3 regions of the Vibrio sp. B1FLJ16 genome follow, and region 1 is predicted to be linked to each of the others. Evidence: riboswitches for the same ligand, from Rfam matches in the RefSeq annotation. Region 1 holds a riboswitch; each other region holds the start of a gene.
What was found. Region 1 has a riboswitch for thiamine pyrophosphate ahead of thiD (bifunctional hydroxymethylpyrimidine kinase/phosphomethylpyrimidine kinase). Riboswitches for the same ligand answer to the same signal wherever they lie in the genome.

Region 1 (3,278 bases):
GTACGAGCAATACGTCGTAGCGGGAGAGCAGTCTATTAAGTACATCAACAGGTGCTGGCAAAATGAAACTCGGCATATTGAATGCGACAACTATCAATTGCCACAGACCTAAAATCACAGCGGTACTGATCATCAATCTCAGCACAGGATGAGTGACTCGATCTTTCTTATTGGTGCGTGTCGAGATGGAGTTGTATTGAGTCATATCACTCATAATCTTTTTCCAACTGTTCTAAGATTTCTTGCTGCAACGTGGCAGATTCGCCATTCAGTATGCGAGGTGGTAGAGAGTCAGGAACGATGAGAGATTGAGCCCGTGCTGGCGTACCTTGCAGAATATACAATTGGTGGGCAAGACGAACCGCTTCTTGTGGATCATGAGTAATCAGCACTACAGTTTTTTCTTTGAGCAGAGTGGCGGATAACGTCTGTAGCTTGTGTCTGGTCACAGCGTCGAGCGCAGAGAAGGGCTCGTCCATCAAAACCACGGGTTTGTCTTGCATTAAAGTGCGGGCAAGGGCGACACGCTGGCGCATACCTCCGGAAAGCTGATCGGGTTTCGCAAACACGTAGTCAGCTAAGCCAACTTGTTTCAACAATTGACTAGCGCGCTTACTCTGAGCTGCTGAATTTGAGTTGGGATGAGAAAAGCGAGAACTCAGACAGACGTTATCCGAAACACTGAGCCATGGCAGCAGTAAATCTTGCTGCGCCATGTAGGCGATACGTTGGTGAAGAGCTAACCCATCGGTTGTTGTTAGCTCGCCTTGCCACTCAACTTGGTCATCTAGCAAGCCAGCCAGATAACGCAAAATAGTGGTTTTACCGCAGCCACTGCGCCCTAATATTACTGTCCACTGACCCGAAGGGATCGTCATGTTTAACCTCGCCAGCGTTGGTATCTCGCTGTTGTTGTATCGCAGGCTGACATTAACAAGCTGAATTCCGGCCGTATTAGCAAACATCTTTATCTTTCCCGCAATTAGAGCTTGCGAAGAAGTGGTGAACCGGGCCGTGACCTTTGCCGACATCGAGTTCATCTGCATGGGCGATCGCTTGACAGATATACTGTTTAGCCAAATACACGGCTTTCGGCAGGTCGTATCCTTGTCCAAGGTAAGAAGCAATCGCAGAAGAGAGGGTACAACCTGTGCCATGTGTATTTTGAGTAGGGAAACGCTTGGCGCTAATGAGCTCTGAAGAGTCTTGCATGATCAGTAGGTCGCTACTGTTTTCGTCTTTCTCTAGATGACCACCTTTAAGTAATACTGCTTTAGCGCCCAGCGCACGCAGATCCGCAATCATGTCACTCATTTCATCTTCGGATGTAGGTACAGGCTTTCCTGTTAATGCGGAACCTTCAGGGAGATTGGGGGTGATGATGTCAGCGAGCGGAATGAGCTCGTGTTTTAATGTGTCGATCGCGGAGTGCTCGAGGAGTAAATCTCCGCTGGTGGCCACCATTACCGGATCAATGACTAGATGCTTCGGCTGGTATTGTTTAATTTTGTTCGCAACGACTTTGATTATATTTGCGTCTGCTAGCATGCCGATTTTAACCGCCACGATATTAAGGTCGGTAAACACCGCATCGAGTTGGCTTTCTACGTGCTCAAGTGGGATAGGAAAAATGGCGGAAACGCCTTGAGTATTTTGCGAAGTGATGGCGGTAATGACAGAACAAGCAAAACTGCCTGTCGCAGACATGGCTTTGATGTCTGCCTGAATACCCGCACCACCGCCACTGTCTGATCCTGCGATCGTTAACACGATGGGAACTAGTGAGGATGGCGTCTTGTCTGAATAAGGCTGTGATTGTGTCATGGTCGCTCCTATTACAAGACGTATAGGAACTGACTTTGACCCTTGTAGACAGATCGGTTTTCGGACCCGCTATTGCTAACCTAGGAAATTAGGTGAAGGCTAAGTGCTCATAGTTCCCTACGTCAGTGCTAACTGAATCAGGTTCAACGGGTCTCGAATTTCGATCTCAGCCGACGCGTACTGCGTGGCCCCCCGACTATTTCGCTAGGATGATAGCAGGACAGTTACTCAAGGGGTATGCTTTTTTGAGGGTAATTATTCTTGTGCGTTCATTTATGCGATGCGAGTGTTAGAGTAAGCTTATACCTGATTTGTAACGCACAAATCCTCAGTGCAACCCACTGACGAAAGCGTAGAAACTGGAATTTTTGATAATTAATCGTGGTCTCATTTAGCAAGGATTAGCACAAAACAAGGTTAAAAAACTGTTAAGATTTTACACGTTGCCAATATAACTTTACTGAATTAACAGTGAGTTATTTAACCTGGGCTTAGGTTAAGGAAGTCGGTAAATGTTTGACTATTTCGAGAACAGGTTAATTTGGAAGGCTAAGACGATCATCGAGCAAGGAGACTTCATGCTTAATTCTGTAACAGCGAAGTCAGTGATCGATCATGCTCTATTTTTAGGAGCTGATTTCGCTGAGTTATTCGTTGAACATCATCAAACTAACACCGTCCAGATCGCTTCTGGTGAGGTGGACAAGGTGAATTCAGGTATCGATTTTGGTATCGGGATTCGCCTCTTTTTCGGCCATAAAGTGCTTTATGGCTACACCAACAGCACAGACGAAGCGGAACTTAAACGCGTCACGTCATTGCTCGCTGCGAAAGATAAACGTGAGCAAATTGCATCAGCGGGTGCGCTTAATTTGAATCGCTACCCAGTTCAGCACAGTAGCCGCTTGCCTCTCAGCCAAGACGCTAATCTGGATTCTAAAATCGCGTTCTTGTTGAAAGTTGACCAAGCTGCGCGCGCAGAAAGTGAGTATATCAGCCAGTTTATCGGTAGTGTGCTTCAAAGAGAACAACAGGTAACTATTTTCAATTCAGAAGGCTTACATGTTGACGATACACGTCACTATGTTCGCGTTGCCGGTAACACCGTTGCGCAAAAAGGCAATGAACAATCTTCAGGAATGGAAGGTCCGGGCGCTCTAGCTGGCTGGGAGTTCAGTGAACAGCTGGATGCTAAAGAGCTAGGTCAGACTATCGCACAACAAGCTTTGGTTAAGCTTGGCGCGGATGCGTGTCCATCAGGTGAAATGCCAGTGGTAATTGGTAATGGCTTTGGTGGCGTTATCTTCCATGAAGCGTGCGGTCACTTGCTCGAAACCACATCGGTTGCGAAGAAAGCATCCGTATTCCACGACAAAATGGGCGAAATGATTGCTCATAGCGCGGTGAATGCGGTCGATGATGGCACCATGACAAATGAGTGGGGTTCAATCCAT
Region 2 (3,278 bases), on a different replicon from region 1:
CGACAGTGCTTTTTTCGACAAGCGTTCTAAGTTCGTGCATTACCATCCGCGCACTTTAATCATGAATAACCTGGAATTCGATCATGCGGATATCTTCGACGATCTTGAAGCGATTAAGCGGCAGTTCCACCATTTAGTGCGTACTGTTCCGGGGAATGGTCTGATTCTTGCTCCCAAGCAGGATAAGGCGCTGAGTGATGTGCTTGAACGTGGTTGCTGGACAGAAAAGCAGTTTTCAGGTGAAGAGGGAGACTGGCAGGCGCATAAACTGGTTGTCGACGGCTCGAAATTTGAGGTGTCGCTGCAAGGTAAGAAAGTGGGGACCGTCGAGTGGGATTTAGTCGGCGATCATAACGTGGATAATGCGCTGATGGCCGTTGCTGCCGCAAGGCATGTTGGTGTGGCGCCTGAGTTAGCCTGCCAGGCACTTGGTCGCTTTATTAATACCAAGCGCCGACTTGAACTGAAAGGTGAAGAGCAAGGTGTGACCGTCTATGACGATTTTGCTCACCACCCAACCGCTATTGAACTGACCGTAGGTGGCCTGCGCAACAAAGTTGGTGATAAACGCATTCTGGCGGTACTGGAACCTCGTTCCGCGACGATGAAGCGTGGTGTGCATAAGAATACACTGGCCGATTCACTGCACAGTGCAGATGAAGTGTTCTTATTTCAGCCAGACAGCATTGAATGGTCTGTACAGGAAATCGCTGACCAGTGCCCGCAACCGGCCTATGTTGATGCTAACTTAGACCGTTTTGTCGCAAAAATCGTTGAAAGAGCAAAATCCGGAGACCAAATTCTGGTGATGAGTAATGGTGGTTTCGGCGGTATTCACGGTAAACTTCTCGAACAGTTAAAACAAAAAGCTTAATCAGTTATGTCCCACAAAAAACAGCAGCAAAAAAAAGCCATTACGTTAGCACTTACTGGTGCGTCAGGAGCTCCTTATGGTCTTCGGCTTTTGGAGTGTCTGGTTGCTGCGGACTATCACGTGTACGTGTTGATATCGTCTGCTGCGCGCGTTGTCATGGCGACCGAGCATGATCTCAAGCTACCGAGTGGTCCGCAAGCGGCGCAAGAAGCTCTGGTGGCTCACCTGAATTGCAAGCCAGACAATATCACCGTGTGCGGTAAAGATGACTGGTTTTCTCCTGTTGCTTCCGGTTCTGCTGCGCCGAAACAAATGGTAGTTTGCCCGTGCTCGGCAGGCAGTGTCGCGGCGATTGCGCATGGCATGTCGGATAATCTTATCGAGCGTGCCGCTGACGTAGTCATGAAAGAACGTGGTCAGTTACTGCTTGTGGTGCGTGAAACGCCATTCTCGACCCTGCATCTGGAAAACATGCATAAGCTGTCACAGATGGGAGTCACCATCATGCCAGCAGCTCCGGGATTTTATCACCAGCCAAAGAGCATTGAAGATTTAGTCGATTTTATGGTTGCACGTATTCTCGATCATCTTGGCATTGAGCAAGGTCTGGTGCCTCGCTGGGGGTATGATCAGCGTTGCTGAACGAGTTTTGCTGCTAATACAGACTTTTATCTTCAGCAGTACTCATAAATCGCAATGACCTTGCTAGCATCGCAAGGTTATTTGGGGTTACAATCCACGCAACTCATCGGGGAGCAAACCCATTTTGTATTGTGTTTATCAATATGTGGGCGCTGAGACCTAAAGGCTTAACCTAGTTAGGCTGCGGGGACCCGTATTACCTGAACCAGATAATGCTGGCGTAGGAATTGAGTCTGGATATTCGTCATCCCAAATAGCCGCCTCAAACCTGTGCCGCTCACAAATTCCCAGACATGGAGAGCGAGCCGTGAAACCCACTCTAAGCCTGATTGCCCTTGCTGCAATCACAACGACTTCAGCGTTTGCCGCTGACAACACCTTAACCATCTATACGTATGATTCGTTTGCCGCAGATTGGGGACCTGGTCCTAAAATCGAACAGGCTTTTGAAGCCAAGTGCGGTTGTGACGTTAATTTCGTTGCACTGGATGATGGCGTATCGATTCTAAACCGTCTCCGAATGGAGGGCGATAACAGCAAAGCAGATATCGTGTTAGGTCTGGATAACAACTTAATGGCTGAGGCGAAGAAAACAGGCTTGCTGTCAGAACATGATGTCGATACTTCCGGTACCGTGTTGCCAGATGGGTGGAGTGACAAAACGTTTGTACCCTATGACTATGGTTATTTTGCATTTGTTTATAACAAAGACAAACTGACTAACCCGCCTAAAAGCATGAAAGAGCTGGTTGAAGAGCGCAGCGATCTGAAAGTGATTTATCAGGATCCCCGTACTTCTACACCGGGGCAGGGATTGATGCTGTGGATGAAGTCAATCTATGGTGACAATACCTCACAAGCCTGGCAGCAGCTGTCAGCTAAAACCGTGACGGTGACGAAAGGCTGGTCAGAGGCGTATTCGATGTTCCTTAAAGGTGAGTCTGATTTAGTGCTTTCTTACACTACCTCACCTGCTTATCACCTGATCGCAGAAAATGACGCTAAATTTGCTACAGCTGATTTTTCTGAAGGTCACTACATGCAAGTGGAAGTGGCTGCTAAGGTTAAAGGTACCAAAAACCCGAAACTGGCGGACGAGTTCCTCAACTTTATTTTGAGTGATGAGTTCCAGTCAGCTATGCCGACAGGTAACTGGATGTACCCGGTTACCAATGTGGCTCTGCCTGAAGGTTTTGAAACCTTGAGCGTACCAGGTAAGTCACTGAGCTTTACCGCTGATGAAGTGGCAAAAATGCGTAAGACCTGGATTCGTGAGTGGCAAAGCGCCCTGACTTTCTAAGAGCGGTTCTTTTGAATAATGTACCAAAAATAGGAATAGGGGTCGCGATAGTCATCGCGGCCTTTGTTATTTCTGCCTTAAGCGCTTTAGTTTTACAGGCACCGCCTTTAGATGTGTCGGTAATCTGGGATGATCCTTATTATCAGCATGTCACTAAGTTCAGCTTTTATCAGGCTTTTCTGTCTACCTTACTCAGTGTGGGTTTTGCCGTTCCTGTCGCGCATGCACTTTCTCGGCGTACATTTTTTGGCAAGCAGTTGTTACTCAAACTGTTTGCTTCCACTTTAGTATTGCCCGTTCTGGTCGGTGTTTTCGGATTACTGGCGATTTACGGGAACAGCGGTCTGATTGCTCAGTGGTTACAAAGTGTTGATGCCAGGCTGCCATTTTCCATCTATGGCCTGAACGGAATTTTGCTGGCGCATGTGTTCTTTAACCTGCCTTATGCTGCGCGATTATTGT
Region 3 (3,278 bases), on a different replicon from region 1:
TCGGTAAAGGTCTGGGCGAGACTTCAAACCAGGTTGATAATGCAACACTAATCGCGGTTAACGAGAAGATCCGTAACCATCCAGTAGAGTACATTGGTGAAGAGCTACGTGGATACATGACTGATATGAAGCGTATCGCGGTAGGTGGCTAAATTACTTACTATAAATTTTCATTTTGATGTCGAAGGTGCTCATTTACTACCGTAAACTCTGTGCCTCTCTTAGAATTGAAAACTTAATGCAGCGCATTTTGAAAAAATAATTAATCGCAGTAACTGAACTCCGGGCAGACTGGAGTGATAAATACAAAACAACACAACATCTAATGAAAAGGCTTGGTCGCCGTTGACCAAGCCTTTTTTATTTAATTTGAATGTAATACCAATCGTAGTAAATAACTGATCATTCTAGCTTGCTAAAATACTCGTTAACGTCGTTAAAAATTTTGATTGTAGAATAACTACTTACCAAAAATTTTTGCCTTGTTATCAAGCATTTTTTCCTACGCTATTTCTGATCACTTATTTACTGTGATTGGTATAAATCACCAAAAAGTGACTCCTGTAACTTTTTGAATGTTTTGTCGATAGGGGGAGGTAAATTCGTTGAATTTAAAGTTTGTATTAACGATATTAGGTCGATTTTGATTACAATGTCGCCATAAAGAGTTTGGGGGGAGTTATGGGGCAACTTTATATTTTAGGCTTTATCGCAGTGGGTGGAGCATTTGGTGCGTGTTCTCGTTATCTTGTTTCTGAGCTGTGCGTGTATCTTCTAGGTCGTGGTTTCCCTTATGGTACGCTAACCGTTAACGTTGTCGGTTCTCTTATTATGGGGCTATTAATCGCCGCTTTTGAAAACGAGATGTTAGCTACAGATCCTTGGCGACAAATCATTGGGTTAGGGTTTTTAGGGGCGCTAACTACCTTTTCTACATTCTCTATGGATAACGTTTTATTAATGCAACAGGGTGCCTTTTTCAAAATGGGCTTAAACATTCTTTTGAATGTTACATTGAGTATTTCAGCTGCATGGATTGGCTTCCAGTTAATGATACGTAGCTAGTAAAAGATGACAAAATGTCATCTGATCGGATTGGTTTAATCAATCCGTTTTAATATACTGATTTCACTTGTCGGAGTGCCATAAGGCTGAGACCGTTAATTCGGGATCCGTTGAACCTGATCAGATTAGTATCTGCGAAGGGAACAAGAGAAGATACCTACACCAGATCTGTTCTGGCTAACCTATCAAAACGTCGATTGTTGTTATAGACGAAGCATTCTATCTTGCTATCTATATTTCGACTCCTCTTGTCGCATCTATCCGCCAAGCATTTTTATCCCAATACTTTTTATCTAGCATAACAAGCAAGGAAAAATGCTATGTCGAATCGCAAGCAAGCGAGACTGGAAGCAAAACAGTTTATAGATACTCTTTCGGTACAGCCGTACCCAAATTCAAATAAAGTCTATGTCGAAGGTTCACGCCCGGATATTCGTGTCCCGATGCGTGAGATCTCTTTAGCTGATAGCCTCATCGGTGGCTCTAAAGAGGCGCCTATTTTCGAATCAAATGAGTCAGTACGCGTTTATGACACCTCTGGTGTATACACTGACCCTGATTACTCTATTGATCTTTTCAGCGGCTTACCAAAGCTCAGAGCAGGTTGGATTGAAGAAAGAAACGACACTGAAGTTCTTCAAGATGTTAGCTCTGTTTACGCAAAAGAGCGCTTGGAAGATGATACGTTGGATGAACTGCGTTACGGTAATCTACCTCATATTCGACGTGCTAAGGCGGGACATTGCGTCACTCAACTTCATTACGCACGTAACGGGATTATCACGCCGGAAATGGAATTCATCGCTTTACGTGAGAATATGGGGCGCGCTAGATATCGCGATGAGGCATTAACTCAGCAACATCCGGGCCAAAGCTTCGGCGCTAACCTACCAAAAGACATCACAGCTGAGTTTGTCCGTAAAGAAGTGGCAGAAGGTCGTGCCATTATCCCATCAAATATCAACCACCCAGAATCGGAACCAATGATTATCGGGCGTAACTTCTTAGTAAAAGTGAACGCGAACATTGGTAATTCGTCGGTAACATCTTCAATCGAAGAAGAGGTAGAGAAACTTGTCTGGGCCACGCGCTGGGGTGGGGATACCGTTATGGATCTCTCTACAGGACGTAACATCCACGAGACCCGTGAGTGGATATTACGTAATAGCCCGGTGCCAATTGGTACTGTGCCAATGTATCAGGCGCTAGAAAAAGTAAATGGTATTGCGGAAAATCTAAACTGGGAAGTAATGCGTGACACTTTAATCGAGCAGGCAGAGCAAGGCGTGGATTACTTTACCATTCACGCAGGTTTGTTACTTCGTTATGTCCCGATGACGGCAAAGCGTGTTACTGGTATCGTTTCTCGTGGCGGCTCCATCATTGCTAAATGGTGTTTAGCGCATCATCAGGAGAGTTTCCTTTACACCCACTTCCGCGAAATCTGTGAGATCTGTGCTAAGTATGACGTTGCACTTTCATTAGGTGATGGACTACGTCCTGGCTCAGTCGCAGACGCCAATGACGAAGCACAGTTTGCTGAATTACGTACTCTTGGTGAACTGACTAAGATCGCTTGGGAATATGACGTTCAGGTCATTATCGAAGGCCCTGGTCATATACCAATGCACATGATCAAAGAGAACATGGATCAACAGCTGGAACATTGCCATGAAGCACCATTTTACACGCTGGGTCCGCTGACAACAGATATTGCACCTGGCTATGACCACATTACCTCCGGTATTGGTGCAGCGATGATTGGTTGGTATGGCTGTGCAATGTTGTGTTATGTCACACCTAAAGAACACTTAGGGCTGCCCAACAAGGAGGATGTTAAGACAGGCATGATCACCTACAAGCTGGCTGCACATGCCGCTGACTTGGCAAAAGGGCACCCTGGTGCGCAGGTTCGTGATAATGCGCTATCTAAAGCACGTTTTGAATTCCGTTGGGAAGATCAATTTAACCTCTCACTAGACCCAGACACGGCGCGTGCTTTCCACGACGAAACGTTACCACAAGAATCTGGGAAAGTAGCTCACTTCTGTTCGATGTGCGGCCCTAAATTCTGTTCGATGAAGATTTCTCAGGAAGTCAGAGAGTATGCAAAGGACACTGAACAAGTTGCTGCTGATCAGGCGATTTCTATCAAGATGTTAGATGATCCGCTAGAAGGCATGCGCAGAAAGTCTGAAGAATTTCGTTCGACG

Region 2: it holds a riboswitch for thiamine pyrophosphate, as region 1 does, so the genes downstream of both, thiB (thiamine ABC transporter substrate binding subunit) here and thiD (bifunctional hydroxymethylpyrimidine kinase/phosphomethylpyrimidine kinase) in region 1, are expected to answer to the same signal.
Region 3: it holds a riboswitch for thiamine pyrophosphate, as region 1 does, so the genes downstream of both, thiC (phosphomethylpyrimidine synthase ThiC) here and thiD (bifunctional hydroxymethylpyrimidine kinase/phosphomethylpyrimidine kinase) in region 1, are expected to answer to the same signal.

Annotation. Positions count from the first base shown of each region.
Region 1 covers NZ_HG992750.1:122,671-125,948, forward strand. Annotated here, with positions in the region: gene KHN79_RS14660 (ABC transporter permease) at 1-214, opposite strand, end outside; gene KHN79_RS14665 (ABC transporter ATP-binding protein) at 207-965, opposite strand; gene thiD (bifunctional hydroxymethylpyrimidine kinase/phosphomethylpyrimidine kinase) at 955-1,824, opposite strand; TPP riboswitch at 1,922-2,029, opposite strand; gene KHN79_RS14675 (TldD/PmbA family protein) at 2,403-3,278, shown strand, end outside.
Region 2 covers NZ_HG992749.1:314,436-317,713, forward strand. Annotated here, with positions in the region: gene mpl (UDP-N-acetylmuramate:L-alanyl-gamma-D-glutamyl-meso-diaminopimelate ligase) at 1-874, shown strand, start outside; gene KHN79_RS01540 (flavin prenyltransferase UbiX) at 881-1,516, shown strand; TPP riboswitch at 1,614-1,760, shown strand; gene thiB (thiamine ABC transporter substrate binding subunit) at 1,824-2,816, shown strand; gene thiP (thiamine/thiamine pyrophosphate ABC transporter permease ThiP) at 2,828-3,278, shown strand, end outside.
Region 3 covers NZ_HG992749.1:3,021,701-3,024,978, reverse strand. Annotated here, with positions in the region: gene ilvC (ketol-acid reductoisomerase) at 1-152, shown strand, start outside; gene crcB (fluoride efflux transporter CrcB) at 682-1,065, shown strand; TPP riboswitch at 1,127-1,225, shown strand; gene thiC (phosphomethylpyrimidine synthase ThiC) at 1,386-3,278, shown strand, end outside.